2 linked regions of the Allorhodopirellula heiligendammensis genome follow. The protein of the gene in region 2 binds, or shares a complex with, the protein of the main gene of each other region. Links are inferred from orthologs where the notes say so. Each region holds a gene or a part of one and is shown on either strand. Other genes may lie near its edges. The genes, in order: rpsJ and nusB.

Evidence for each region.
Region 1: the proteins of nusB (region 2) and rpsJ are in contact, whole or in part, in a solved structure (PDB 3D3B), measured with the Escherichia coli proteins. The link is inferred for Allorhodopirellula heiligendammensis from one-to-one orthologs.

Annotation. Positions count from the first base shown.
Region 1 is NZ_SJPU01000002.1:2,407,760-2,423,001, reverse strand. Bases 6,878-9,697 are described here. They hold rpsJ (30S ribosomal protein S10), read left to right. Parts: upstream 6,878-8,034; coding sequence 8,035-8,361; downstream 8,362-9,697. Other genes in these bases: rplD (50S ribosomal protein L4), read left to right, coding at 9,412-9,697; rplC (50S ribosomal protein L3), read left to right, coding at 8,747-9,400; Poly21_RS19155 (LutC/YkgG family protein), read left to right, coding at 7,029-7,652; Poly21_RS19160 (lactate utilization protein B), read left to right, coding at 6,878-7,032. Outside these bases: Poly21_RS19190 (ABC transporter ATP-binding protein), read right to left, coding at 1-128; Poly21_RS19185 (ABC transporter permease), read right to left, coding at 136-1,827; Poly21_RS19180 (PH domain-containing protein), read left to right, coding at 2,188-2,730; Poly21_RS19175 (PH domain-containing protein), read left to right, coding at 2,727-3,473; Poly21_RS19170 (fructose bisphosphate aldolase), read left to right, coding at 3,586-4,479; Poly21_RS19165 ((Fe-S)-binding protein), read left to right, coding at 4,812-5,570; more of Poly21_RS19160, read left to right, coding at 5,623-6,877; more of rplD, read left to right, coding at 9,698-10,083; rplW (50S ribosomal protein L23), read left to right, coding at 10,138-10,461; rplB (50S ribosomal protein L2), read left to right, coding at 10,580-11,440; rpsS (30S ribosomal protein S19), read left to right, coding at 11,470-11,739; rplV (50S ribosomal protein L22), read left to right, coding at 11,758-12,117; rpsC (30S ribosomal protein S3), read left to right, coding at 12,128-12,838; rplP (50S ribosomal protein L16), read left to right, coding at 12,777-13,193; rpmC (50S ribosomal protein L29), read left to right, coding at 13,254-13,460; rpsQ (30S ribosomal protein S17), read left to right, coding at 13,549-13,905; and 3 more genes. UniProt on the Escherichia coli protein: Involved in the binding of tRNA to the ribosomes. Part of the processive rRNA transcription and antitermination complex (rrnTAC). The complex forms an RNA-chaperone ring around the RNA exit tunnel of RNA polymerase (RNAP).
Region 2 is NZ_SJPU01000001.1:2,630,837-2,645,994, reverse strand. Bases 3,531-6,266 are described here. They hold nusB (transcription antitermination factor NusB), read right to left. Parts: upstream 5,253-6,266; coding sequence 4,809-5,252; downstream 3,531-4,808. Other genes in these bases: Poly21_RS10005 (PVC-type heme-binding CxxCH protein), read right to left, coding at 5,744-6,266; Poly21_RS10010 (acylphosphatase), read left to right, coding at 5,345-5,620; Poly21_RS10020 (MATE family efflux transporter), read right to left, coding at 3,531-4,802. Outside these bases: Poly21_RS10025 (hypothetical protein), read left to right, coding at 1-3,323; more of Poly21_RS10020, read right to left, coding at 3,351-3,530; more of Poly21_RS10005, read right to left, coding at 6,267-11,530; Poly21_RS10000 (DUF1501 domain-containing protein), read right to left, coding at 12,109-13,395; Poly21_RS09995 (DUF1553 domain-containing protein), read right to left, coding at 13,425-15,158. UniProt on the Escherichia coli protein: Part of the processive rRNA transcription and antitermination complex (rrnTAC). The complex forms an RNA-chaperone ring around the RNA exit tunnel of RNA polymerase (RNAP).

The sequences.
Region 1 (15,242 bases), on a different replicon or contig from region 2:
CTGCGACCCACCAGTGCGGATACTTCACCGTGCTGGAATGCCACATCGACGCCGCGCAGCACTGGCAACTCGATCTTATTCTTGTAGTAGCTCTTGAAGATACCACGGGCTTCGAGAATTGGATTCATGATGGGATTACTCAAAACGAAGGGCGGTAACGGGGTGCATGCGGGCGGCACGCATCGCTGGCAGCACGCTGGCGGTGGTCGCAATCGCCACTGCTCCGGCCATCACCCAAGCGAGTGTGAACGGGTTAAGAATGGTGGGAATTTCGGTGAAGTAATAAACCGTGGGGTCAAAGACTTCTTGGCCTGTGATTTTCTCGATCACACCCGCGATCTCGTTGATGTGTTCCACGAATAGAATGCCGCCGAGCAACCCCACGCCACTTCCGACGATGCCTAAGAGCAATCCATAGCTGAGGAAGATGCTCATCACACCACCACCGCTGGCACCGAGGGCCTTGAGGGTGCCGATGTCACGTGTCTTCTCGACAACAATCATGAAGAACGTGGCGAGAATGCCGAATCCGGCAACGGCAATGATCAGGAACAGCAAGATATTGAGAATGGTCGTTTCCAAACGCACCGCCGCCAACAACGGGCCTTGCATGTCACGCCAGGTTTGGATGCTGTAGGCGAATGTGTCCGGTGGAAAGCGATCTCGTAGGGCATCGCGGACGGCGTTGAGGTCAGCGCCCTCGACAAGTTTGAGCTGGATCGTCGTGACACTTTTCACGCCCGTGATCGGGTCGATCATGCCACGCATTTCTTGGAGTTCGTCCAATCGAACGAATGCGAACGTGCTGTCGTATTCGCTCATGCCCGATTCATACAAATCGACAACGGTGAATTTGTCGTTGAGCACTTTGGGATTTTCCGAGGCACTCGGAAACATCATCCGCACGTCGTCGCCAGGGCGGCAGTAGTAGTGGTCACGGACATTGCCCGCATCATCGCGAAGTTTGTTGCTGCACGTCGAAATACCCAAAATGATGCCAGGGTACTGCTCTTTAGCCGGGTCAAAAACAGCATGTTTGGCCGCACCCACGCCACCACCGAGTTCCGGAGGCAGCAGGCCGCCGAACAAAGGCCCAGCCGAGGCGAAGGTATTTGTATTTTCGCTGTTCTCATCGTCTTCAATTAGTCCGGCAACCGCTTCCTGACCCTGCGATTGTTCATGAACCCCTAGGCGAACCGTTCGATTTGAGTCACTAGCATGATCTTTCGATTGGTGACGGGCTGGCTTGCCACTACTGAGTTTTTCGGCTTCGCGATTGATCGCTTCGACCCGGGCGCGCTCTTCGGCCAAGGCACGTTCATAGGCGACCCGAGCGCGGCGATAGTGCCAGCCCGATGCAGGGAAGTTCTCGCGATTTTCGGCAAATCCCGTTTCCCGCAAATCAAAGTCGACTTGCTTTTGGTTTTCAGGGTGGATCAAGTAGCGGCCGAACTGGCTGACTTTGTCATAGGTGGCGGCATCGATGCCCACCAGGTTAACGTGCCGCGTGATCAGTTGGCCATTGAAATCGATCCCCAGCATGCTGGGGACATGCACGCTCACCGAGGCGCCTTCCAAGTCATCCCCGACGATGCGTTTGATCTCCGCGAGATGAGCGTCTGGATCAGGCATCCCGCCGCTGGCGTGGCACTCGACCAAGATATCCGAAGCGAGGCCGTGCAGTCGCTCGTGCATCTCCGCAGAGAATCCTGACATCACGCTGTTGACGACAATCAACGTCGCGACACCGAGCGTGACGCTGATGATGGAGGCAAGCGCTATGTAGCGGGTGCGAAGGTAGCGAAAACAGAGCAGCAGGCGGTACATCCGAGTCCCTGGGGTGGCCGGGCAGTGTCGATGGCAGCCGTCAAAAAGGGCTTTGTGACGACATCGCGAGAGTCTACGCACGTAGCCACGCCGGCAACAATGTCAATCTGAGAACGGGTTGTTGGGCGGAATGTCGACCGATGGCATCGCCCATCGCGAGCACGGAGCAATGATTCAGCCCCGCCGGTCGCGGGCGCGCAATGATGATTCAGCTCCGCCGGCCGCGAGCACGCAGCGGTGGCCTGGTCAAACGGCCGGCGGCGTCTGGGTACAATCGACGAAAAGTTCAATTGAGTTGCCAAGATTCAGCGGGGGTGATCGAATGACCTGGGCGACATCCCCCCGCTAGGAACACTCATCATGGTATCCGACCCCTTTGACATCACTCGTATCGAGCGGCCTGATCCGGCGCTGCTCCGCTACTACATCTTGTGTTCGCTCGCGTCGGGGCCGTTGTTCCCACTCGTGCTGATTCCGTTGTTGTGCCGCTACTACACGCTCAGGTACCGCTTTGACGATCGGGGCATCTCGCTGTCTTGGGGAGTTCTGTTTCGTTCAGAAACGTATCTTACTTATAAACGGATCCAGGATATTCACCTCAACCGCAACATCATTCAGCGGTGGCTGGGGTTGGCGACTTTGACAGTGCAAACCGCATCGGGAGCGGCTACGCCCGAAATGAAGATTGAAGGGGTCTTGGAGGCCGAGCCGCTGCGCGACTACCTGTATTCACAAATGCGGGGTACACGTCACGAAAACGATGTGAGCGAGTCAACCTTGCCGCCTGCATCGATCTCGAGCGTCCCAGCGGGTGAGGAGGATGTGCTGCAGTTGCTCATGGGCATCCGTGATAGCATTGATGTACTGACGCGTCGTATCGCGACGATGGAGGAGCGGCAATGAACGCTCTCAACATGTCCATGCCGGAGGAATATGGCGGACGCGTGTACGAAGGCATCTGGCGGATCCTGGCCAGTTGGTTTCGAGTGCCACGCCAGCCACCGGAATTGCCACAGCAGGCGAACGAGACGATCGCATCGCGGCGGCCTGCGCCTGGATTTTTGAGATACCTTCGCTTTGGATTTGCAATTCTGATGGCGATTTTATGCCTTGTCACAGCTGTGGGCTGGCTCGCAGTCACCATCGCGTCGCCCGCCCTAGGATTGGTTGTTCTGTTGCCGGTGGTCCTGTTGATGGCCGGATGGCTGGCAATTGGCTGGGTCGCGATCCGGCTACGCTATGATACGACGTGGTACGTGTTCAGTGACCGCAGCATGCGACTACGGCGTGGGATCTGGCTTATTCGCGAGATTACGATCACGTTTGAAAACATCCAGAACGTGCAAACTCGCCAGGGGCCCCTGCAGCGTTTCTTTGGAATTGCTGATGTGATCGTGGAAACGGCGGGAGGCGGAGCGTCACCGCAAGGAGGCCCGTCGACCGGTCATCAAGGTTTGATTGAAGGGATTTCCGATGCCGCTGAACTGCGAGACGCGATTCGCGAAAAAATCGCCGCCAGCCGCACGACAGGCCTCGGCGACGAGCATGAGCCGCGCGATCAACAGCGGGAGTGTCGTTGGAGTCCTCAACAGATTGCGGTTTTACGAGAAATTGATTTGCTGTTGCGCACTTCAAGCGACAGATAATTGAGATTCCTACAATGAGTAGCCGAGTCTAAGGCTTAGAGATTGTAAACTCAGGGCGCACGGCTCCTCGCTGCAATCCACCCGCTTCCGCTTTCTTAAAGTGAGATTATCAATGAGTGTTTACGACGAACAGTTTGAAGTCATTCGCAACCGGCCTGGATTCATCGCCGCCTTGGATCAAAGCGGTGGCAGCACGCCCAAGGCGTTGGCCGCGTATGGCGTCGACGAAAACGCATGGAGCAACGAGGACGAGATGTTCCAGGTGGTCCATGAGATGCGCACACGCATCATCACTGCTGACAGCTTCAATTCCACTCGGATCGTCGGCGCGATCCTATTCGAGGACACACTGAATCGTAAAATCGAGTCAAAACGCACCGGAGATTACCTCTGGAACGTCAAACGGATCGCGCCCTTCTTGAAAGTCGACCTGGGGCTAGCCGACGAAGCCGACGGAGTGCAGCTCATGAAGCCGATCCCGACCCTGGCCAACAGTCTCGCCAATGCGAAACTGCAGCCTGTCTTCGGAACGAAGATGCGATCAGTGATCCGACACGCCAGCCCGTCCGGAATCAAAGCGATCGTGGATCAGCAATTCGAAGTCGCTGCACAGATCATGGACGCCGCGCTGATGCCGATCATTGAGCCGGAGATCGACATTCATTGCCCCGAGAAACTTGAAGCGGAGCGTCTTTTGCGGCAGACGCTCGTTGAAAAACTCGATGGTTTACCTGCGGATCGAGTGGTGATGTTGAAGCTGACCCTGCCCGAGGTCGATAACCATTACGAATCGCTGGTGGCGCATCACAACGTGCTCAAGGTAGTCGCCTTGTCGGGCGGCTACAGTCGCGACGAGGCCAATCTTCGGCTTAGCCGCCAGCAAGGCGTCATTGCCAGCTTCTCGCGTGCGCTCGCCGACGGCCTCCACGCCGACCAATCCGATCAGCAGTTTGACAATATGCTCAACGAGTCGATCACTTCCATTTTCGAGGCCTCGATTGCGTGACTCCGAGGGCGTTCGAAAAGACCAATGTTTACAAGGATGCAGAACAGGCTCGAGGACGACGGGCGATTTTCACGAGTTGGGGATTTCCACTGGGCTGATTGCTCGGCGTCCGGCGAGGGACGGCAGGAGCGTATCTCGTGGGATCCCATCTTGTTGATAAGCCATCTGGGTTGGTGAGCAGAGTCTGCGCTGCAGGGGTGAGCTTGGCGAACCCTTCGGGATGGGGCCCCACGTTGCTTCTGGCGCCGCATGACTTGCGGCGCGGGGCGGATCCGTTCATGCTGCTTGGCAAGACAAATGCACCATTGGTCACCGAGATTCCGGCTCGCTACATGAACGTTGCTCTGTTCGTTCCCTGTTATATCGATCAGTTTTTTCCCGATGTCGCCATCGCGACGCTTGAACTGCTCGAGGCTCAGGGCGTCACCGTCCACTTTCCACCCTCACAAACCTGTTGCGGGCAGCCGATGGCCAATACGGGCTGTTCTGCGGAGGCCGCGCCCGTGGCCCGGCAATTCGTGGAAATGTTTGCGGGGTACGACGCGGTGGTATGTCCCTCAGGCAGCTGTGTTTCGATGGTTCGCAATCATTATGGGGACTATTTTGCTCCCGATGACGAGCAATTTACCCAGGTCCGCGACGCGACCTTCGAGCTATGCGAGTTCCTCGTCGATCGCTTGAACGTGCGCGAGATAGAGGGGCGATTCCCGCACAAGGTCAGCATTCACTCCAGCTGCCACGGGCTGCGGGAACTGCGTCTGGGGCCGTGCAGCGAGCAGCAAACACCTCGTGAGAATCGCCTACGGATCCTGCTCGAATCGCTCGCTGACGTGGAAATCATGCCGCTCACCAGAATCGACGAGTGCTGTGGTTTTGGCGGCACCTTCGCGGTCACTGAACGCGAGACCAGCGTGGCGATGGGAGTCGATCGGGTCCAAGACCACATCGCTGCCGGCAGTGAAGTTATGATTGCAGGAGACATGAGTTGCCTGATGCACATGCAGGGGCTCATCAGCCGCCGAAAAATGCCGCTGCGAGTCATGCACATCGCCCAAGCCCTCGCCGGCCGCGAGTTAGCCCCCAGCCCCTAGCTGCCGCCTCCTTGTCTCGCCTTCTTCCTGTTTCCTCCTTCTCCTTGTCTCCATGTCTCCCTCTCTTCCCATTATCGATCATCCTCGAGCCGCCAGGGACTTCGTTAATAACGTGCCCCGCTCGCATTGGCATGATGACGCCTTGTGGTTTGTTCGCGTTAAGCGAGACCGGCAGGCTCAATCGCTGCCTGAATGGGAGTATCTGCGTGAGCAAGCGTCTGCGATCAAACAGCATACAATCGCGAACTTAGGTACCTATTTGCAGGAATTTGAGGCCAATGCGAGCCGGATGGGTGCCGTCGTGCACTGGGCTGCCGACGCGGCCGAGCACAATCAGATCGTGCTTAAATTACTGCAGAAAAACAACGCTCAGCGGATCATTAAGAGCAAGTCAATGCTGACCGAGGAGTGCGGTCTCAACGAGTTCTTGATCGACAACGGAATTGATGTCGTTGACACGGATTTGGGAGAGCGGATCGTACAGTTGCGGGGCGAGCACCCCAGCCACATTGTGCTGCCGGCGATCCATATCAAAAAAGAGGAGGTCGGCGAGACCTTCCACCAGCATCTTGGCACCCGGCAAGGCGAGGCTGATCCGCAGGTGCTCACCGAAGCGGCGCGTGGTCACCTGCGGGGCAAATTCCTGGACGGAGAGGTGGGCATCACGGGTGTGAACTTTGCGATCGCCAACACCGGTGGGATTGTCGTCTGTACGAATGAGGGCAATGCCGACTTGGGAGTTTCGTTGCCGCGGGTGCACATCGCGTGCATGGGCATTGAGAAACTGTTGCCGCGATTCGCCGATCTCGGCGTCTTTACGCGCTTGTTGGCTCGCAGTGCCACTGGGCAACCGATCACCAGTTATACGTCGCATTTCCATGGGCCGCGCGACGCACAGAGCGAGCTGCACATCGTGTTGGTCGATAATGGGAGATCTCGAATTCGAGACAGCGATACGTTTCGCGATTCGCTCAACTGCATTCGCTGTGGCGCCTGCATGAACACCTGCCCGGTCTATCGCCGCAGTGGCGGTCACAGTTACAACGCGACCGTGCCCGGGCCAATTGGCAGTGTGCTAGGACCAGCTCGCGAGCCAAAGGTTCACAAAAGTCTGCCGTATGCGTGTAGCCTGTGTGGATCTTGCACCGACGTGTGTCCGGTCAAGATTCCGCTGCACCATCAACTGCTCGCTTGGCGGAAGGTGCTCGTGGGCAAACGCTTGCTAGCGTGGAACAAGCGAGTGGGGATGAAAGCTGCGTCGATTCTGTTTCGGCATCCCAGGCTATTTCGCTTTGCAGGATACACCGGACGTACTGCCCTGCGTGTGCTCCCTAAAGCGTTGACACACAATCGGCTGAACGAATGGGCGATCGACCGCGATTTGCCCACCCCGCCGCGGCAGAGTTTCCGGGCATGGTATGCGGAAAATCGCAAGCAAACAAAGCCGGAGGATGTGAAATGACCCACCCAGTCGCCACCGCTGAGCAATCGCACAGTCGTCAGGTCATCTTGGATCGATTGCGTGGCAGGATGGTGGATGCACCCGATTTACCCCAAATTGATCCTGGCCGCTTGATTCGATTTGATGATCCGGTTGCTCACTTTGAGCAGACCCTTGGGCTTGTCGGTGGGCAGTCGCACCGTGTGCAAACGCACGCGGAAATCAGACAAATTCTCAGTGATTTGGATGAATTCAAGTCGGCTCAACGAATCGCATCGACGGTCCCTGAAGCAGTTGCGCCGACGGTAGATTTATCGAGCACCGACGATCCGCACACTCTCGCTTCCTTGGACTGGACCATCGTACGAGGCGAGTTCGGTGTCGCTGAGAACGGATCGATTTGGATCGACGGGGCAACGCTCCCGCATCGAGTGATGATTTTTATCGCACAGTATCTTGCGATCGTCATCTCACGCGAGCAGCTGGTCGATCAGATGCACCAAGCGTATATGCGGATTGGAACGCCTGCGCCCGGTTTCGGAGTTTTCGTGTCTGGTCCCAGCAAAACCGCCGATATCGAACAATCCCTCGTGCTGGGTGCCCACGGATGCCGCAAACTGCAAGTCTTCTTGTTGCCCTAGCGGTCGTTAAGTGTGCCAACGCGACGGTCGCATCGTTTTCGGCGTTGCATTGTTTCACTCGAGAGGGTGCCCCACGCGTTCAGAGCGTCGTTGTTTGGCATTACCTTGCAAGATTGTTTCGATGTTCGTTCGTTGCGAGACGAGTTCGCGACGGCAGACAGTTTGTCGTTCACTTGGGTTTTTGGGTGGGGTTTCTTACTTTAGGTGAATGTGGATTTCATCGAGAGCAGCTCATGCCCTCCTCGGGCATATAAAATTTCGATCAATTTCCCAAAAGCCGTTGACGCTTCTCGCTCCCGCCCGTACATTCTCGCCTCCCCGCAGCAAATTGGTTTGCTGCAGTGGGTCCCATGTTCGCCGTCAAAGAAGATAGGTCACGATCGTGTCAGCTGGTGCCAGTGAAATTATCCGCATTCGTATGGAAGCATACGACCATGCAGTTCTGGATCAGAGCGCGCGTGATATTGTCGACACAGTCAAGGCGACTGCAAGTATTGTTCACGGTCCGATTCCATTGCCGACCCGGATTGAGCGCTATACAGTGCTCTCGAGTCCATTTGTGAATAAGAAGGCTCGTCAGCAGTTTGAGATCCGGACGCACAAGCGTTTGGTTGATATTGTCCAGGCTTCGGCCAAGACCATTGAGGCGTTGAATAAACTCAGTCTGCCGGCTGGGGTCGACATTAAGATTAAGGCGTCCGCCCGCTGATCTGGTTGGCCGCAAAGGTTGCGAGTCGCTTGAGCTGGATGAGCTTTGCTCTCCTATGCACGCCACTTTTGCTTCTTTTGCCTGCCCGTTGTTTTCGGGCGAGTGTTGAGTCGGTTCTCTCGCGGTGTGTTTTCCGCTGGAGCTTGTTTGAGTCAGGTCCCTTCGTCAGCCGTTGGCGTTGGGTTAGTTCATTACTTTTGTAGTCACGGTTTTCCGTATGGTCGGAAGCTGCGGCGATACCGTTTGAGGCTGCCCGTTTTTGCGGGTGTGCTCAGTCGAATCGCCGGGCGGTCCCGGAACTCCTAGCGAACTTTCAGGTAGCTCGTCGCTTAAACGGCGGGCAGGAATTGTTATGTTACCATCCATTTTAGGCCGCAAAGTGGGGATGACTCAGGTCTTCCTCGAGGACGGCACCGCTGTCCCGGTCACTGTTGTGCAGGCCGGGCCCTGCCATGTGTTGCAGGTCCGCAGTAAAGAGCGGGACGGCTATGAAGCGGTTCAGCTAGGGTTTGAGGACAAGCCGCGTCGCCTGGCTGCTCGTAGTGAGCGTGGTCAGGTCGCTTCGATCGAGAGCAAGCGGTCGAAGGCTCGTGTTGCAGCTGGCGTTGAAGTTTCCGCCAAGGCTGATTGTGAGCCGCAGCGTTTTGTTCGTGAGTTCCGTGGTCCTGTCGATTCCGCCACTGTTGGCGACGCGTTGACGGTTGAGCAGTTTGCGGACGTGAAGGCTGTTGATGTTACCGGCACCAGTAAGGGTCGCGGTTTCTCGGGCGTTATGAAGCGGCATAATTTCGCCGGTCAGCGAGCCACTCACGGTGTGAAGAAGTGTCACCGTCACGCTGGTGGTACGGGCATGAGTGCTTCGCCCAGTCGCGTCTTTAAGGGCAAGAAGATGCCTGGTCAGTACGGAAACGCACGGATCACCACTCGCAATCTTCAAGTGGTGAGTGTTGACGCAGAAAATAATTTGCTGCTCGTTCGCGGTGCGGTACCTGGCCCTAACGGCGGTTTCGTTTCGATCCGTCAAACCAATAAAGTCTGAGGGCGAAAATAATGGCAACCATTCCAGTTCTAGACGCGTCGGGCAAAGAAGTCGGCACGTACGAAATTGATACGACGCAGATCGCAGATCGCGTCAGCAAGCAGCTGCTGCATGATGTTGTGGTGATGTACCAGGCGAATAAGCGTCAGGGCTCGCACAACACTCGTACCCGTGGTCAGGTGAGCGGCACGAATAAAAAGATGTACCGTCAGAAAGGTACGGGTAACGCTCGGGCCGGTTCGAAGCGAACGAATGTTCGTCGTGGCGGTGGTGTGGCTCGCACGGTGAAGCCGCGTGATTACAGTTACCGGCATCCAAAGAAGGCCATCAAGTTGGCGACGCGGATGGCAATTCGCTCGCGTATCGACGACGGCGAAGTGGTGCTGATTGACGGCTTCGGTATTGATACGCCCAAGACCAGTCAGATGGCAGCAGTGCTGCGTAGTTTGGGTCTTGAGGGTGTGACTACGTTGATCGCAACCTCCGGAGATGACTCCGCTGTGTATAAGAGTGGTCGCAATATTGAGGGTGTCTGTGTTGAGCCAGTTCGTCAGTTGAATGCTCTTTCGCTGTTGACGCCAAAGAAGGTTTTGTTCACGACCGCGGCTCTCGATAAAGTCAAAGACGGCACGTTTGCCGGTTCTGGCTCGAGCGATAATCAAACCGAGGAGGCCGCCGGCTAGGTTGGTGCTCGTGAGCTTCGTCTCCGCGTATCAATCATTGTCGAAAGGAAAATCATGGCACATATTCAGCCCCCCAAGCCTGTTGAGCGTACTGTCAAGCTTGAGCCGCATCAGGTTCTGCTTCGTCCGCTCGTTACTGAAAAAGGCGTTCACCGCGCCTCACGAAACAACCAGTACGCGTTTCAGATTCACCGCGACGCAACCAAGATTGATGTTCGTGCAGCGGTTGAGTCGCTGTTCGATGTCAAGGTCACGGCAGTGCGGACCCAAACCCGGAAGGGCAAGTTTCGCCGGTTCCGCAATCGGATGGGTCGCACCAGCGATTGGAAGAAGGCGATCGTGCAGTTGCACGCCGACGACCGTATCGACTTCTTTTAGCGGATGACGGCACGTGGGCAGCTTTTGAGTTGCTCGCAGTGCCGCCCACGCTGACTAAATCATTTTACCGTACCCAACAAGCCAAACGCTAATCGCTAACTGCTAGAAGCTAAATTTCATGGGCATTCGAATCTACAAACCGACGAGCGCCGGTCGACGTAATGCGTCGGTCAGTGACTTCAAGGATTTGACCAAGGGCTACAAGCCCGAGCGATCGCTGCTGCGTCCCAAACGCAAGACGGGCGGTCGGAATAATCAGGGCAAGATCACGGCGCGTCACCGAGGTGGCGGGCACAAGCAAATGTATCGCGTGATCGACTTTCGCCGCGTCAAAGATGGCGTGGTCGGGATGGTCGAGTCGGTGCAGTACGACCCCAATCGCTCGGCACGCATCGCGCTGTTGAAGTATGCAGACGGTGAAAAGCTTTATGTGGTTTCCCCGCAGGGTATTAAGGCTGGCGATCGGCTTGAGAATGGCCCAGACGCTGCTCCCACGCTCGGTAACTGTTTGCCGCTGAAGAACATCCCATTGGGTACTTCGGTGTGCTGCATTGAAATGCGAGCAGGCCGTGGTGCGGTGATGTGTCGCTCGGCTGGTACTCAGGCAACTTTGCAGGCTCGTGAAGCTGATTGGGCGCAGTTGTTGTTGCCTAGTGGCGAAGTTCGTCGCGTGCCAAGTGTCTGTCGTGCCACGATTGGCCAGGTCGGTAACAACGACCATATGAAGGTTGTCATTGGTAAGGCTGGTCGTGCTCGTTGGATGGGGCGTCGTCCTCATGTTCGCGGGACAGCCATGAACCCGATCGATCACCCGCACGGTGGTGGTGAAGGTCGAACCAAGGGCGGTCGTCATCCGGTCAGCCCACAGGGCAAGAGTGCCAAGGGCGGAGCAACGCGTCAGAAGCGTAAGCCGAGCAACTCGTCGATCGTTCGTCGTCGCAAGAGTCGTCGATACGGTCAATTGAAACTTCACAAGTAGGCCGGCCAGCAAACGTCTGAGAATCAATCATGAGTCGAAGCAGTAAAAAGGGTCCGTTCGTTGACCCCAAGTTATTTTTCAAGGTCCAAAAGGCAGCTGAGACCGGTTCGAGTGAACCGATCAAGACGTGGTCACGTGCCTGTACCATTGTTCCCGAGTTTGTCAACGTGACATTCATGGTTCATAACGGTCGTCAGCACCTCAAGGTGTTGGTTACTGAGGACATGGTCGGTCACAAGCTCGGTGAGTTTTCACCGACCCGGACTTTCCGGGGCCACGGCGGTAAAGGCAAGCGATAAGCTTAGGAGTTCGTAAACATGTCTCAGTTCAACGCACATCACAAGAATGCCCACATCAGCGCACAGAAAGTGCGTCTGGTGGCCAACATGGTTCGGGGGATGTTCGCCGACGAAGCGCTTGATACTCTTAAGTATCAGCCGCAACGCGGTGCTCGCATGCTCGAAAAAGTGATCAAGAGTGCCGTCGGCAACGCTCAAGACCCTGACCAAAACAGTGGTCGGGGTTTCCGGATCGAGGAATTGGTGGTCACCGACGTGCGCGTCGATGGCGGGCCGATGTTCAAGCGAATCCGCCCGCGTGCTCGCGGGATGGCATTCATGATTAAGAAGCGTTCCAGTCACATTCATGTCGGTTTGACACACATCGACGAAATTTAGAGAGTTCACCATGGGTCAAAAAGTCAATCCGATCGCTTTTCGTCTCGGCGTCACTCGCGGCTGGGGTAGCCGTTGGTACGCTTCCAAACAGGACTACGCAGCCCTGTTGGTCGAAGACAAGAAGATTCGTGATTTCATCACGAAGCACCCCCAGAAAACACAGTACAAAGCGGCAGGCATCGACCGCATCGAGATCGAACGGACGCGTGATGAAGTTCGCGTGATGATGTTCGTTGCTCGGCCCGGTTTGATTATCGGCAAGAAGGGTCAGGAGATCGAGATTCTCCAGGCTGAATTGCAGAACCTGGTCGGACGCCGGATCAATTTGAAAGTCGAGGAAGTCGGTCGGCCAGAGCTGCAAGCTCAGTTGGTTGCCGAAGATATCGCTCAACAACTGGCGAAACGTTCCAGTTTCCGCCGGACGATGAAACGCTCTTTGGAGCAGACGATGGATGCGGGTGCGAAAGGCATCAAGATCCAGATGGCGGGCCGGCTCGGCGGAGCGGAAATGGCTCGACGTGAGAAACAAAGCGCCGGATCGATCCCGCTGAGCACACTGCAGGCGAAGATTGATTACGGAGTCACTGAAGCGATGACGCCACAGGGGCACATCGGGATTCAGGTGTGGATTAACCAAGGTACTTACGGAGACGACAACGATGGCGTTGATGCCCAAACGGGTCAAGCATCGAAAAAGCCAAAGAGGTCGTATAAAAGGTAACGCGACTCGCGGCAATACGGTCGTTTTTGGCGATTACGGAATTCAGTCACTGGATGCCGGATGGATCAAAGCAACGACGATCGAGGCCGGCCGGATCGCAGCCCAGCAATACGTTCGCGGCGAAGGCAAGCTCTACATTCGCATCTTCCCAGACAAGTCAGTTACCAGCACACCACTGGAAACTCGGATGGGTAAGGGCAAAGGGGAGCCAGACTTTTGGGCCGCCGTCGTGAAGCCGGGTACCATTTTATACGAACTCAGTGGTGTGACCGAGCAGCAAGCAAAAGTTTGCTTTGCACGGTTGGCCAGCAAGATGCCAGTGAAGGTTCGCTTTGTCGCTCGTCGTACTGCCTAGGCAGCGACGGCCGATCGGACCGATTTGACCAATACCATTTCCCTTTTCGTTTGTTGAACGATGACATCATTGACTGAACTTCACGAAATGAGCGATGAGCAGCTCGATGCGACTGTGAAAGAAGCGGCTGAGACGTTGTTTCGCCTGCGGTTTCAGTCGCAGTCCGAACGGCTCAACACGCCCAGTGAAATCCGCAAGAATCGTCGGCTGATCGCTCGGATCAAAACGATTCAAACCCAGCGAACGACAGCGTCGCAGTCCGCCTGAGTTGCGGGCGTGCGTCGCCACCGAATAACCACCGAGGCCCCCGCGGCCTCGCCAGTACACCCCTTCCAATTGAATTGTCCGAAACGTCATGCCTAAACGCGTGTTAGCCGGAATCGTCACCAGCGACAAGATGAATAAGACGCGCCGCGTCGAAATCAATCGTGTGGTCAAGCATCCGAAGTATAAGAAATACCTCCGCAGCCGAACTGTGTGTCACGTCCATGACGAAGACAATGAGTCGGGTGTGGGAGATCGCGTGGAGATCATCGAGTCCGAGCCGTTGAGCAAGCTGAAACGCTGGCGTCTCGTGCGAGTGCTCGAGAAGAGCACGGCTGTCGACGTTGTGGCGCTTCGTGCTGCTCGTAAGGAAGCGATCAATGCTGCAGAAAGTGAAACGATCGAAGCCGCTCATGCGGGCGAAGCTCCCTCAGGCGACGCTTCGTAATTTAGAGAAGCGTCGGAAACCATCTATTTGTCGTTGAAGTAAATTAAATGATCCAACAAGAAACTCGACTCGACGTCGCGGACAACACCGGTGCTCGTCAAGTGATGTGCATCAAGGTGCTCGGCGGAAGTCGTCGACGGTTCGCAACGGTCGGTGACGTGATCGTTTGCAGCGTCAAGAGCGTGATTCCCGGCAGTGAAGTGAAGAAGAAAGCGGTTGTCCGTGCGGTTATCGTGCGAACCAAGACGCCGACTCGCCGTGCCGACGGAAGCTACATCCGGTTCGATTCCAACGCGGTTGTGTTGGTCGATAAGGACCGCAATCCCCGTGGTACCCGAATCTTCGGTGCTGTCGCAAGGGAGCTTCGTGAGCACAAGTTCACCAAGATCGTCAGCTTGGCCAACGAAGTTGTCTAGGCGAAGTTTCCACCAAGACCAAAACACAGCTAGTCGCTAATTGCTAGAAGCAAACAAAATGAATTTCCGAATTGATGACGAAGTGATCGTGATTTCCGGTGCCAATAAAGGGCACAAGGGCAAAATCATCAAGATCGATCGTGACGCCAAGAAGGTGATCGTCGAAGGTGCCGCCAAGGTCTGGAAGCATGTTCGTCAGAGCCAAAAGAATCCGCAGGGTGGACGTCTCAGCAAAGAGATGCCGATCTGCGCCAGCAATGTGATGATTCTGGATCCCTCCTCCGGGAAGCCGAGTCGGATCGGACTGCGATATCTCGAGGATGGCAGTAAAGAACGTTTCGCCAAGAAGAGTGGAACGAGCTTGGGCCAGGTCTCACCGGCCAAAGCGAGCCGCGCAGCAAAGTAAAGTTTCAGGTTGCCGTATCTTCCGGCAGCGACATCCAATTTTAATTTCCAACGTTAATCACATCGGCGCGAACGCCTCCCATGTCCAGTACCAAACCACGCTTGCAAGCTCGTTATGAGGAATCCATTCGGGAAGCCTTGAAAGAGCAATTCAGTTTCGCCAATGTGCACCAGATCCCACGGCTTGAGAAAATCACGCTGAATATGGGTGTCGGTGCCGCCGTTGCTGACAAGAAAGTTCTCGATATGGCCTTTGAGTCGATGACTCAGATCGCCGGTCAAAAGCCAGTGTTGACGTTGGCTCGCAAGTCAATTGCGACGTTCCGACTTCGCGAAGGCATGCCGATTGGCTGCATGGTGACACTTCGTCGTCAACGCATGTATGAGTTCCTCGATCGTTTGATCTCGGTGGTGTTGCCACGGGTGCGTGACTTTCGCGGGATCAATCGCAATGCATTCGATGGACGTGGTAATTACACGCTGGGGTTGAACGAGCAGCTCGTTTTCCCCGAATTG
Region 2 (15,158 bases):
CAGCGCGTAGCGGCAAGAGCCGTGCTGCGGCAATCGGCGAGTCCCTGATTAAAAAATGGAGTAGCCGGCCCGCGGTGGAGATCAAGCGGATTACCGCGTTCGCCGAAATAGACGTCCAGAAACTGCTCGATCAGCGCAATCCAGTGGAGACGCGTCGAATTGTCATTGAGGGTGTCGCCGCCGACGTGCGACTGCAGTCCGATGGCAAGCTATCACTGGCCGGTTTGTGGCCGCCACCTCGACTCGGTCCAGTTTGCCCGCGCATCGAGCTTAGGGAAGTTCGGGTGAACCTATCTGTGGCCCCCAAAGCGGACGCCCCGATGCCAGGTGCGATCAATTTGCCTCTCCCGGCTGATGCGCGTTCGAACGACCAAGATCAGACTCTCACGTTCCATTGGTCTGAAGTGGCGATCGACACGACCGATGAGATCCTTGGAATTTGCGATGGGAGCCGAAAAATTGCCATTCGTGGCGATAGCGACTTGTATCGCCGTTGCGACTTAGAAATCTTGCAGACGTTGCAGCACGGCGAGCTCATTCAGACGCGCCTCAAGTCACGCATCTCAGACCTGCGTCTGACCGATGGACTGTTAGCACACGTTGAAACATGGCTGCCGCAACGCCTGCCCGTAGACGCTCAGTTCAGCGTCGCAGGCGATTTGAATGTGCAGTTTCAGCTGGGCACGATGCCTGATGGTGACCATCCCTCGAATCCGAACTCGCTCCAGTACGATGTCGACTATGTGGTGCGGGACGGCGGTTACGCGGACAAGCGTTTACCAGACCGCTTTGAACAACTTCGCGGTCGCGTGCACCTGACGGAGCAAAAGCTCGAACTGCTCCCCACCGAGGCACGGTTTGGAGATGCGACCTGTCATGTTGAGGCGTCGAGTGACCTCGATATCGCTATTGCAAATTCAGATTCGGTGACCTCAAGCTATTTAGAGCGACTACAGGAACGGTCTGACTTCGTGTCACTTCCGCTAGGCGACTCGCGCCTGATCGCGAAGCTGACGAACTGTAAATTTAGAATCTCCGCGAAAGAATTGCAGCTCAATGAAGGACTCAGACGTTCGCTGCCCGCGAAAAGCTGCGAGCTATTTGATCGTTTTCGGCCTGCTGGTCGAATCGACCTCACGGCCGAACAGTTCCACAGCAACCCTTTGAACGACGAGCCTTGGGAGCTCCAGGCCCACGTGCAGTGCAAGGGTGTGGATGTTCGATTCGATAAGTTTCCCTACCCGGTGCAGCAGCTACGTGGGGAGATCCGAATTGCCAATGGCAGGGTCGACACCCGGCGGCTGACCGGCGTGGCAGGTGGACGGCCTATCCACTGCGTCTTCAATGTCCCAATGAAGGAGGGCACTGTCCTCGCCAGTTCACCAGAAAAGTCCATCGTGATTCAGTCCGACGGAGCAATCGCAATCGACAACGCATTGATCTCGGCCCTGACTGAACGGGAATTCTCAGGCGGGAAAACAACGTCTCCTGGATCGGGGTCATCCAAGCTTGAACAGTTTGTTCGATCGCTCCAACCGCGAGGGGCCATCGAACTCGCGTCCGCCTCTATCAGAACGGACGCCGCAGGGGTCACCCACCGGCAAATTGACCTGCGCGTCATTGGTGGCACCCTCCGATACACGAACTTCGCGTATCCGCTTTATAACGTTGCTGGTCGCATTCAAGTCGAAGACGATCTCGTGCGATTAATTGGGTTTACCGCTAATAACGCGGGGGCAGCCAAAATTGCATGTGACGGTCTCTATCAGATGCCGGCACGGCAATCGCCATCGGAATTGAGTTTGCGGTTCCGCGTCGCCGATTTAGCGATGGAACATTCCCTCCGCGTCTCACTACCAGAATCGTCTCGTTCGGTTTGGGATGCGCTGTCTCCTGCAGGCACGCTCGACAAACTCGACGTCCAGATACATCAGTCCGGCGGCAACCCGCTTGAATTGTCACTCGATGCCTCCCATCAGACGGAAGCTCGCGCAAACCCGAACCCGCTGAGTATCCGCCCCAAAGCGATCCCCTACCGAATTGATATCGTCGGCGGGAGGGTGGGTTATCACGATGGGGTGGTCCGTATCGTGGATTTGCGAGGTCGCCACGACGCCTCGCGTTTAATCGCCGACGGTGTATGCCAGGCTGAACCATCGGGACAATGGTTACTGACGATGGACTTGCAGAGTGGCTGCCGACTGATTCCCGATGATGAGCTGATCGCTGCGCTGCCGGAGCAGATGAGTTGGGCCATGCGCGGGCTCGATCTCCGTGGGCCACTGGGATTGCGAGGGGTCACTAACATTCTGCTGGCTCAAACTGAGTCCGACGATCCTGTCATCAATTGGGATCTCGCACTGCAGCTCGAAGGAAATCGGATTGCCGACGTAGGGCCGGTTCACTCCCTACGCGGTGAGATCATGATTCGTGGAATTAAAGACGGTGAGCTGCTGCGGGCCGGCGGCGAGCTCGCCGTGGATTCGCTACATGCGTATGGGTTACAGGTCACCTCCTTGACAGGGCCATTTTCAATCCTGGGTGATGAACTGCGGCTGGGAACGCTGGCCAGCGACATTGACCCTGTCTCAGGGCTGCCGCTGACCGCGAGCGGCCAACTGCAACGTGGCGGTGCCACCGATGCGATTGCACAGTCCACTCGCCCCCCCATTTCTGGAAGTATGTTTGACGGAAAGCTCGACGTCAGTGGCACGGTCGCACTGTCCAGTGGCGACTTCGACGTGGGGGTTTCCATGGAAAATGCTCAGATCGCAACGATTCTCTCCGAGATGGGTCAGACACGCTCGGGAATTACTGGTCGGTTCGATTCCAACTCGCGTCTGGATGGGCGGCTCGGTGATTCGGACTTGCTCAAAGGTGCCGGCACCGCACGGGTCAGCGGTGCCAATATCTACGAGCTACCGATGCTGGTGCAGTTTTTCAACCTCCTGCGCATCACTCCCACCGAAGACGTCGCCTTCACCGACGCCCAATCGGAATTCGCCATCTTTGGCGAGGACGTGAATTTCAACCGCTTGTCGGTATGGGGAGACCTGATCGCTTTGGATGGAAGTGGAACTCTTTCACGACTGGAACATCTCGACCTAACATTCAATACGAAGGTCAGTCCGACTAACTTGTTCAGCAAAGTCATCAGTCCGCTCCGCGATAACCGCTATACATTTTTCACGGTCGAAGTGGACGGACCGATCTCCGCACCCACGATTCAACGCCGCACCCTCAGTGGAGTCAGCCAAACGCTGGAGTCTTGGTTCCCAAGCATGATTCGCTCCACCACGGCCGAAGCCTCAACGCTGCGTTAGGGCATGACAAGGTTTGAGCAAGCTCGCTCAAACCATTCGCATCTTTTTCCAAGAGCCCTGCAGATATCTCGCCGTCATGGCAGCGGCTAACAGGACGACAAATGCGGTGATGACCTTCCACCACCAGTACAGCACTGCCGATACCGACGCGGACATCGAGCCAAACTCGGCCGCCCCCGTCGAGGCGTTCTCGCCCCACAAAGCGGGTTGCCATGCCGGCTCCCATGCAAACCCAATCGTCAAGGTGATCACCGAAACGCACAGTCCAGCGAGCAGCACGAACCACGTATCTCCGGCCCCCCGAAGTGCGCCGGCGAGAATCAGCTGAGTCGCATCGAGGAGTACGTAAATGGCAACAAAACCCAGCAGCCCCTGGGCCGTTTGTAAAGCCAGCTTCGCGTCGTGAGGGATCGTCGTCGCAGCCGGATTGATCGAATACAACGAAATCATGGTCTCAGCGCCAAACCAGTAGATCAATGCCCAGGCAGCCGAATAGGCCCAGGCAATTGTCAACGCCGCCCACACACAACGGACGGCCCGCGCCGGACCACTGCCAACCAAGTGATTACCCACCAATACCGAAACGGCGATCGACAAACCTACCAACGGAATGAAGGCGATCATATTAAAATTAATTGCCATGGTCGTCGCCTGCAGCGGCACATCACCAAGGCGACCGATCATTAACACGATCACTGTGAACGCCCCCGCCTCGGTCGCGTACATCAGCCCCGCCGGAAACCCAAAGTAGATCAACCTCGCCATCATGCGGCGATCCAGCCCCAATCCTCGCGCGATACCGTAAGTCGACCGAAATTGGGGTCTTAGCAAGATCACTCCATAGCAAACCGCTTTGAACCAAAACGATATCACGCTCGCGATCCCTGCCCCCGCGATCCCAAGTTCCCATACCCGAGGCCCCTCTCCGCCCCACCACGCCGGATCGAGCCCAAAGATCAGAACGCAATCCAGGACCAGATTGACGAGTCCCGAAATGATGCTGACGACCGCGATCGTGCGAGTGCGGTGCGTGCCACTGAAAAATCCCGATAGAGCGGTCTGCAGGACTTCACCGGCACCTCCCCACATCAGAATCTGAAAGTAAATTGTCTCTGCGGGAATCAATGAAGGTGCTTGATCGGTCCAGCGAAACAGTGGCTCGGCATAATAACCCGCCAGTAAAAACAGCGGCATCGTCGCCAGCGAAAACCAAACGGATTGCCATAGCATCCCGCCGATCCGATCACGCTGCTCCGCACCCACGTATTGACTGGCGATGGCGCCGGTCATGGACGCAATACCAACGAACACGCAGATCGAAACCCAGAACAGGTTTCCCGCCGCCATGGCAGCGCCCATCTCGGCGGGCTCATGCTGGAAAAGCAGTGTACGGTCAGCAAACAACACGAGCGAAAACATGCCCGTGCTAATCATCAGTGGTACCGCGACCCGCAGCACTTCGGTATACGCAGAACGCATTGCGGGCTATTCCGAGGCGACTGTCGTTTTTTCCGCAATGGACTTTTTGAACAGCCGATCGAGCACACCATTAATAAACCGGGGGCTATTCTCGCCCCCGTAACGGCGTGCCAAGGTTAGCGCCTCAGAAATCGCGACTTGGCCCGGTGTTTTGGAGAACAAGATTTCGTAAGCTCCCAGTCGCAGTACGTTGCGATCCGTCACGGGCATTCGACTGAGCGCCCAATTGGTCGACAATCGCTTGAGTTCACGATCGATCGCGTCGCGATGAGCAATGGTGCCGTCGAGCAACTCACTGGCGAAATTGGTCAACAGTGTGCGTCCCTGCAATCGAGAGCGGATGAAGCGGCGTGAAGCATCCGCGTCGCGCCAATCGTTGAGATCGGCTTCGTAAAGAAGTTGCAGGACTATTTCGCGGGCGCGTCGGCGTGTGGACATGCATGATAACATGCCCGAAATAGCCGTAGGATGTCAACGGGCAGCAATTCGGAAAACGCCACTTCGCTCACTGCGGTTGAAACCACTCCGGGAAAGAATCCAACATGAACATAGAACGAAAAATATTTCGATATCGCGGTGACGTTCAAGGCGTCGGGTTTCGCGTCAATGCGATTCAACAAGCTCGCGGACTCGAGATCACGGGATTTGTCCGAAATGAACCCGACGGTGACGTAACCATGGACGTCCAGGGCCCGACCGACTCGATCAAAGAACTTGCCAAGCGAGTCGCTGACTCGATGAAATACAAAATCAACGAGACCCTGATCGACTGCCGTGATCCACAACCAGATCGCACTGGCTTTACAATCCGGTACTAACCCCCCATCCAAGGAGTCGAGGTCGCGTTTACCGCGACAACGATGCCCGACAACCGGTCTCTGGATCGTCCTGCGTTTACGTTGCGCCCACTATTCAGTGAGATAGGCTCTTGTTTCGAACCGTTAACGTGTTAGTTGAATATTCCGAAAACGCACTTCGGTCTTCCCGCCACTGTGGAGCTGGAATGCAATAATCCCCGATTCCGCGCCGTCAGGGTCTTCTAGATCGACGCAGAGTTCGTCGTTGAGATAGGTGCGAATGTGGTGGCCGCTCACGACAATCTTATAGCGATTCCAATCGCCTACATTCACCTTCGCATCGGCCGGTTGGTCCCATAGCAAGCCACGGCCGTGTTCTTCATAGAGCTTGCCCCACCAATCAACCCCGATGTCTGCTTGATAGCCCGCAACTTCGCCGTCATGGGCATGACTGCGAAACTGAATGCCACTGTTTCCTCGATTGCCAACCAACTTGACATCTAACGTCAGTGTGAAGTCGCCCACGGCCAAGTCACTAACAATCCACTCGTTCTGCGCAAGTCCGTCCGTGCGGCCCACGAGTTCACCGTTCTCAACCGACCATAGATCATCGCGACCACTCCAGCCTGTCAGATCGGTTCCATTGAAGAACCGGGCGAGGTCCTCGTCCGAAGCCAACATCGGCGTCTGCTCCTTACCCCGCAAGTAAGTGATGAGCGATCGGACTTCGTGATCACTAAACTGCTTCAGTTGATCCTCTGGCATCATCGACTTCTCACTCAGAATACGCTCTTCGATCTCATTCTTGGGCACAATCACCACCGCGTCGGTGGACTGAATCGTGATCGAGCGATTGTCTTCGGCTTTCACCAGGCCGCTGACAACGCGTCCATCGTCGGTCAATAGAATGGTGGGGAGGTACTCTTTGGCCATCACCCCGCTCGGGTCGACAATGTTGCTGAGCAGGTAGTCGAGGTTCGAGCGGTTCGATCCCGTTAAGTCTGGGCCGATCTTGAATCCCACCCCGTAGAGCACGTGGCATTTCATACACGTCTTGGCGAAAACGGCCCGTCCCAGGGCGAGGTTAACGGGCGGTTCCGTATCGGACTCAACCAGTTCCTTGTAACGGGCAATCATCGCCAGCTTGTCTGAATCGGATTCGCGAACGGATCCCCAGACACTCGTCAGCAGATCTCCAATCTCCTGATTCTGCAGGAGCTGAAGCTGACGCACCAAATCAGCGGTTAAATCACTGCTGGGTATCTGTTTGGCTTCAATGGTACGCAGCAGGGCTAGTCCGCTAGACGCCCGGGAACAGAGCGTACCGAGAACGAGTCGCCGTTGTTCGGGTGTGAAGTCGTCGTAGCGAGCCAACAGTGAGTTCGTCGCATCGCCAGAATCATACTGAGCCATGCCACGAATAGCAGCCTCACGCAGGGCCTCGTCCTCATCCAGCAGCGTGATCAAGGATGGAACCAACTCAGGGTCATTGGCACCAAGCAACGATTCGATCGCAATGAGCCGATGCTCAGTACTTAAACTCCCATCTGTGATCTGCTCACGCATCTTGGCCGTTGCAGCGGGATCACCAAAGGTTACGCCCAGAGCGATGGCTTGTGTGCTCACCTCCTCATCATCACTTTGGATCAGCCGCGCCGACACTTCCCCCCACTGCCTCGGCGGCGACACTCGCCGCTGACCGCGTAATGCCAACCGAATTGCTTTCAAAAAGGCGATTTGGATCGTCCTGGATTTGGCCTCACCCAGACCCTGTACCAGGACCTCAAGCGACCGTCCCGCATCGTCAGCGCTACCGATCCGCCGCAGCATGAACTCTTGCACCAGTGGAATGGCCACGCCAGCCTGCATTGCCAGAGCCAGCGCTCGGGAGGCGTCAACGTCCGCCAACGGTTCGGCTGCATACCAGTACATCAACGGTAGATTATGGTCGTTGGCGTCGCTCGCATGAGTGCACAGTGACTCAATCAATCCCCAGCGTTGATTCAAGTCGAGATTCTGCGCCGCCGATGCGAGGTATAGACGCACCACCGGAGATGGATCCTGCTGCGCAAGTTCGATGAACCTTTCCAACATGGCGTTCGAAGGGGCATTCTGCGAGACCTCCATGGCGAGTTGAACGGTCCAGCCACGGACGTACGGACTTGGGTCATTCAGTAGTGCTTGCAAGAATGCCTCGTCCAAGCCGGAGACGGCGTGTAGTGCCCAGACAGCGCGGAGACGCCGGGTATCATCTGCATGAGTCACGGCAATTTCACGCAACCTTGACCGGGCACCCAAATCGATTTCGCTGCGCAGGGCTCGCTCTTGAAGCAACCGGCGAGCGTGACGCACAAACCAATCGTTCCTCTGAAGCACGAGTTCGGCGAGCTCCCGGTCGGACATTTCCGCAAGCGAGTGGGAGATGCCACGCGATGCAAACGGATCCGCGGCAGGCTGGGCTGCGGGCAAATCTCCTGCTGTTTCGCTGTAACTGATTTTATAAATGCGGCCATTACTACGATCGTGCATATTCACTTCGCGGCGGTGGCAAGCCTGCATGTCATACCAGTCGATCATCCACGCATTGCCGTCAGGTCCGTATCGCAGGTTTAGAATTTGAGACGCTTGGTCACCGGTCAGTAAAAAATCCGGACCGTGCGTGCCGACATATCCGGACCCACGCGGTTGCAGCCTATCAACATTCAGCCGCTGTCCATGAATGTTGTTCATGAATAGCTCGCCTCGGTAGGCCTCAGGCCAGGCATCGCCTAAGTAGATCATGGCCCCCGCGTGAGCATGGCCTCCTCCCGCTGAATCCGAGCGATTATTCCCGCCGTGTGGATTCGCACCGAGATAGTGCAAATGGTCAGCAATGGTCGTGATATCGCGGTAGGTGTACGGATTGAAATGCTGGCCGCCTTGACGCTGGTACCGCGCACCTTCAATGACGTGATAGAGGTGCGGGATCACACATGCGGTGATGAAAGCTTGACCGCGGTCGTTGAAATCAACGCCCCACGGATTACTGGTGCCATGGGCAAAGATATCGAACTGATGGCGTGTGGGGTGATATCGCCAGACCGCAGCATTCACAGGTACGCGTTCCTCGTCGGGCGTTCCCGGCTTGCCTACGCGAGAGTGAGTGAACACACCATGGCAACCATACAGCCAACCATCGGGGCCCCAGATGAATGCATTGAGCGTTTCGTGGGTGTCCTGATAGCCCCAGCCATCGAGCAAAATCTGAGGTGCACTGTCGGGGATGTCGTCACCATTTCGATCAGGGATGAACATCAGGTACGGTGCCGCCCCGACCCAGACGCCCCCAAAGCCAACCTCCAGCCCACTGATGAGATTCAGGCCTTCCGCGAACACGGTGCGCTTATCGAGGGAGCCGTTACCATCGGTATCCTCAAAAATTAAGATGCGGTCTCGGCCCTGATCACCTTTCGCGCGCACGGGATACTCGAACGCTTCCGCGATCCAGACCCGCCCTCGGTCGTCGATCGCCATCGCGACGGGTTGCTGCACGTCGGGCTCCGCCGCCCCCACAGTGACCTGAAATCCAGCGGGGACCTTCATCGCTTCAGCAGCCTCAGCGGCGGGCAGACCCGCATGCGGATACTCGTCCGCTTCGAGGACAATCTTGGGTGGGGTCAGTTTGGCGGGACGCGTTTTGTGCAAGCGAAAATGATCAAAATTAATGTGTCCCCATCCTCCTTGATGCTCGTCGATCAAACGGATCACGGCTTCCTTACCAAGCAATGCTTTGACATCCACGACCACCTGTTGCAGCGTCTCGCTGTTGGAACCGGAATACGCGAAGAAGACATCACCGGATTGATGTTCCACAAGCTCGACCCGCGTTTCGTCGTGCTTGCCACCGGCGGCCAAGAACGTCGCGAAAGGCTCCGACACGACGAACGGACTTGATGTGAGCGTGCCAGTCGCCTCGTCACCATGCCGCTCGTAACCACCGATCCAATACTCACCCTCGTGATCACTCTGCATATCATTCCGTCGCGCCGATACGGTATCGCCTTGGACAGGCTGGTCTCGGAATGCGTCCCCGGTGGCCGTCCAATCCGCTAACGTTCCGCTCTCGAAATCGAGACCTAGCGTGCGACCGTCAGCCGTTTTCGGGAGTACACCATCCTCCGGATTGATCCCCTGAACGAAGTTGCCATCAGCCTGTTTGACGCGCACATAGTCGATCGCGAACATGAACGACTTTACGGCTGAAGGATTGGATCCGGTAATCTTCACACCCAATGTGTGCTGATTGCCGTCAACCTTCCTTTGAGAGAACTTGAGTACCCCCGTTGTTTTGACATCGCGTTGGTAGAGATCGATGGGAGTACCGAGCGGCTGATCATCGAGATACAACTGCACGATGCCATAGTCTTTCGCACCCGTCAGCACGATCTCGATATCTACCGTCCCAGAGAACTCTGGCAACTCCATGGTCAAAGAGTCGCCCGGCTGCGCCCCCGTCCACCACAGTTGCGACTGTCCGCTCCAACGATCTAAAGAGAATCCTCGCATATCCTGAGGTCGCGCGTTCCCGCCGCTGACATAGTAGGTCAGCGTTTCGGCTTCGATGGCACCAGCCACACGGCCGGTCCGCGGACTCATCTTCACGCTAGAAACATTTGCTTTACGAAGCTGTGGTGTGGATTCGGGCTGGAAGTCAGCAAACACCTTCGGCTGGGCCGCGTTCCAGTCTGCTTCCGCAACAGTTTCCTTCTGATGCAGCAGGACATGGCCTCCCTTCATACCGCCCACCACGACGTCGAGCAGTCCATCTGCATTGACGTCCTCGACGACGATTTGTCTACCGATCCCCGATTCAGCGTCGATCAAGTGAGGGACCCAGCGAATGCTGTTCTCATCTCGCACCAGCTTGAACCAATAGACAACCGCGCCCGCGTCCCACATCGGGCTTTGCCGATGATGTGACCAATAGGTTTTCCCAGTCACAATATCCTGCAGTCCGTCGCCATCGATATCAGCCAGATGAACGGAATGCAGTTCGCTGAACAAAGCACCGTATTGATTCTCGGAGCGTTTGGCCCCCATGATGCGGTGATATTTGAACGTGATGTCGTCTCCCGTGCGTACTTGCTCGTACCATCCCAAGCCAAAGTCGTGCGCAGCGTTGCTGGTGATGATGTCGTTGTCGCCATCTCCGTCCACGTCATAGGCATACATCTCTGCCCCACCGTAGGCGCTGGTTAGGGGCGCATTGTACGATCGCCATCGAGTCGTCAGTGCATTCGACTCTGGTTGCTCATACCACCCGTGAGCGTGAATCAGGTCCATGCGCCCGTCGCTATTGATGTCGCCGATTCCGAGTCCATGGGGCGTTCTTTTGGCAGCGTTCGGTTCAGAAATCGCATGGAAGTCCCACGGCTCGAATGCGTTCTGGGGGTCATAGGTTGCGACACCAAAGAACCCATCGTGGGCGCAAACTAAGTCGCGACGGCCGTCACCATCAACGTCAATGAACTCCGGAGACTCGTTCCCAATGCCCTCCATCACGCGGTGTCGCTGCCAATGAGCGTTGGCGGAACCGTCTTGGGGGTTCTCGAAGATGAATGCGGGCGTGCCCGGCAATCCCACTACCAAAACATCGGCAAACCCGTCCGCGTTAAAATCCTCGACCCATGTAAAGAAGTTATCGGCATAGCGGTTCATGTCTTGGGGAACCGGTTTGTAGATCTCGTGCTGTTCGCGGAAGTCCGGTCCCTCGAACCAATACGGGCCGTAAACCAGATCCGGGATACCATCCGCATTCAGGTCACCCACCGCAGCACCTTCGGAGAAGTACGTGTCCGAGAGCTGGTGGCGTTTGAAAGAGTGGAGGGCGAACTCATCGGCAGCCGACACGGATGCCGCCACAGCGACAAAAACGAACAACAGAAATAGCATCAGACTCTCGCACAAATCAAAAAATGGAACCGGGGACTCTGGCGACTTGGCAGCGTTACCCCTGCCTCAGTACTTTTGCACGCATCCCGTCTTGGACACTCCTACAGCGTAACGGGAAACTATCTACCAACGCTGTGGCACTGTGGGGCAGCGATCAGCCCGCTAGCATAGCACGAAGAGCGACCGTGCGCGATGTCGCTGCGGGAAGATCGGCGATCCATGTCTTCCGCGTAGCTCTCTCTCGATCGAGCTCATAGTCAAAACAGCAACGCCGAGGGGCCCGATTTCATACCAGATGAAGCTGGAGACGTCCCGGCGATGCCCGACGACGATGGTGATTGTGATTTCTGCATTGCGTCCAGACCAGAGCGCAGCCCGACTGCTTTCGAATCGCTCGTGTTCATCACCGACAGGCGACGCGTCGGCGACCGCTGATCAGGACGGTCGACCGTGGTCGCCTAGATCGACTGTTTCGACAGTTGCTTTCACGGTGCAAATGCACAACACTCCCCCCAGCGTAGGCAGGGCAAAAGCTGAACTGCATCGCTGGCGCGTCGGGCTGGTAAATCAAGAGGCAGCTAAGTAAACAACGCACTAATCGGTGTGCCCTGGTCGGTGATTGGGATCGGGCGATCGCCATCGTACAAGTTCTTTTGATGGTCAACGCCCACGGCGGCGCAAACGGTCGCGAAGAGATCAGGTATGGACACCGGATTCGCAACGATACGTTTAGCAATCTCATCGGTTTCGCCATAGGCGCCACGGTGAGTGAGGCCCCCACCGGCAAGCACGCAGCTGAACGCGGTCCCCTGGTGCCCACGACCACCGCCGCTGTCGAAATCCGCAGGGCGTCCAAACTCCGTCGTAACCATAATCAGAGTTTTGTCGAGGAGTTGTTTGCTACGCAAATCCGCGATCAGAGTTGCCAGGGATTGGTCCAGCTCCGCGATTAATTTGTATTGGTTGACGATCCCGTTGTTGTGCACATCCCAACCGGATCCATTGAGAAAGTTCAAGTTGTGGCTGACCTCTACGAAACGCACGCCGCGTTCAACCAGACGCCTACTGAGTAGACATCGCTGGCCAAACTCGCCGCCATATTGATTCCGTAGGTGACCGGGCTCTTCGTCGAGATTAAATACCGAGCCAAACTGCGGCCCACTGAGCTTTAAACTTTCCTGGATCACAGCGTCATACTCAGCCAACGCCCTCATTTCACTCATTCCTGTTGTACGTCGCAGTTCCGCCAGATAGGCTTGGCGACGGTCTTGGCGGGACTGGCTGATCCCGGCCGGAGGTGACAGGCCGGCCGGTCCCTGGCTCGTGTCAGTTAAATAAAGATATCCATGCTTTGCACCGAGGAATCCAGGACCACGGGTGACGTTAGGGTAACCGATCAAGACGTAGGGTGGCGCTCCGTCACCAGCGCTGCCTCGTTCGTGCGAAATCATCGATCCGAGCGAGGGATAGGTCACCGTCCCGCTGATCGAGCGGCCAGTGTGAAGCCGATTCGTTGCCGCCGCGTGCTCGTCAATCACCTCGTGATGAACCGATCGCACCGCAGTGACATGTTCCATTACTTTTGCGACACCCGACAGATGCTCGCAGACTTGAACACCGGGGACTGACGTATCAATGGCATCGTAGTACGAACCCGCTACCTTCGCCTTCGGATCGCCTTTCCGTTTCGGATCGAAAGTATCCATCTGCCCCATGCCACCTCCGAGCCAGATGGAGATGACATGCTCCGCGTCGCCTTTAACAAGCGGTGCGGCGGCTCCGCAGATCGCAGACGCAGGAAGCGACATTGCACCCGCCGTTGCGGCGCTCGTCTGCAGGAACTGACGGCGTGTTGACTGAGACATTGATGACCTTGGGGGATTGCGAATGGGCTTCATGGTATCCAAACGAATTCGGGGGCGTTGACGAGACTCCAAATCACATCTTCGTAGCGTTGCCGCCACACGGCCTCCAAACGCGGATCGGCGTCGGGACCTCTTCTTACCCGCTCTTGCCACTCCAGCTGGATCTGATTTGCTTCGGGTACCAAATGATTGGTCCACGTCGATTGTGGCAGCGGTGCAGCGAGGCTGACTGGCACAATCTCATCGCTTGGCAGCAAGCGTTCGTCGAACCCAACTGCAAGTGCACTGACGAACGTGTCACGCTCAGAGGGATTAGGGTAGCGGGCCAAAAATCGCAGGAACAGCTCTTCGAGAAGCTGCTCTGGCGTTTCACTTTGCACCGCCAGATCGGCCAGCTGGCTGCGAGCGCTAGCACGCGTGAGAGACATGGTGAGATTGCCGTTTGCCAGAATGCCGGGCTGCAGCACATTGGCGTCTTGGTTGCGTTGGGCGATCGGTTGCTGGCGTTCGGCAATCCATCCGAATGCCTGCAAGACATCCACCACGGCTTGCGCACGGGGCATCGACAGACTCGGTCGGTCGCGTTCATTATTCAATCCCGCTAGCATCCAGCCACGATGCGGTTTGCCAAGCGTCATCCGCGTTCTCGTCGTGGCGGAACCGTCATGGACAAACGTCAGTTCTTCGCTATCCATGCGTTGGCCACTTGACTCGAACAGTGAATCCACAATCGATTCCGCCGTCAACCGCCGTGGATCGGGGGCGTGGAAGAAACGTTGCTCCGCGCTCGCATCGCGATTCGTCCCGAGAGCCTGCCGCCCATAGAGCTCCGATGTCATGATTAACTGCTGAACGTGACAGAGATCGTAGTCATGAGTCAACAATTCATAGGCCAGCCAATCGAGCAGTTCTGGATGGCTCGCGGTGTGCCCTTCCCAATCATTGAGCGGCTGGACGATACCAGCACCGATCAGACGGTTCCATAGATGGTTGACGACAACCTTCGCAAATCGTTGGTTCTGGGGACCGGTGATCAGCGCCGCTAAGCGTTCGCGGCTGTCCGTGGGCTGGTGCATCAAAGCACTTAGCGCGTCGGAGTCTTCGGTCCCTGTTACTGCGGTGAACGGCCACTGAGGCTGTACCTGAGCCCCCGGTTTTAACGTTACCTTTATCAGCGACTCGCGACCGATGCCATCAAAGAATGCGGCAGGCACGCGGCTCGTCTTCGGTGGCGATAACGATTTGCGATTTAACATCGCGGCAATGGAAAACAGATCTTCTTGAGTGGTGCTATGAAACGGAGAATCATGGCAGCGAGCACATTGCAACTCGATTCCAAGAAACGCAGACGAGAGGATGTGCGCTTTCGCGGCCATGGGTGAATCGTTCTCACCGGCGAGTGCAAATCCGGCACTGCCTCCATCCGATGCACTTCCACGCATCATAATCAGCTCCGTTACCATCCGGTCGAGCGGCTTGCGGTCCCGTAGCGAATCATACAGGAACCAGCGAAACGGGCCCGTGCTGTTGAGGGAAGCATTCAACAGACCAGGATTCTCGGCGAGCAGATCCATCCAAAAACTGACCCAATGATCAGCGTACCGATCATCGCTGAGCAACTTCTCGACGATTGCCTCTCGCTTGCGTGGTGTGTCCTCAGCGAGGAAAGCGCGAACTTCATCTGGCGTCGGCCCTACGCCTACTGTGTCCAAATAAGCGCGCCGCAGAAAAGCTGCGTCCTCAACCAGGGGTACCTCGTTGCC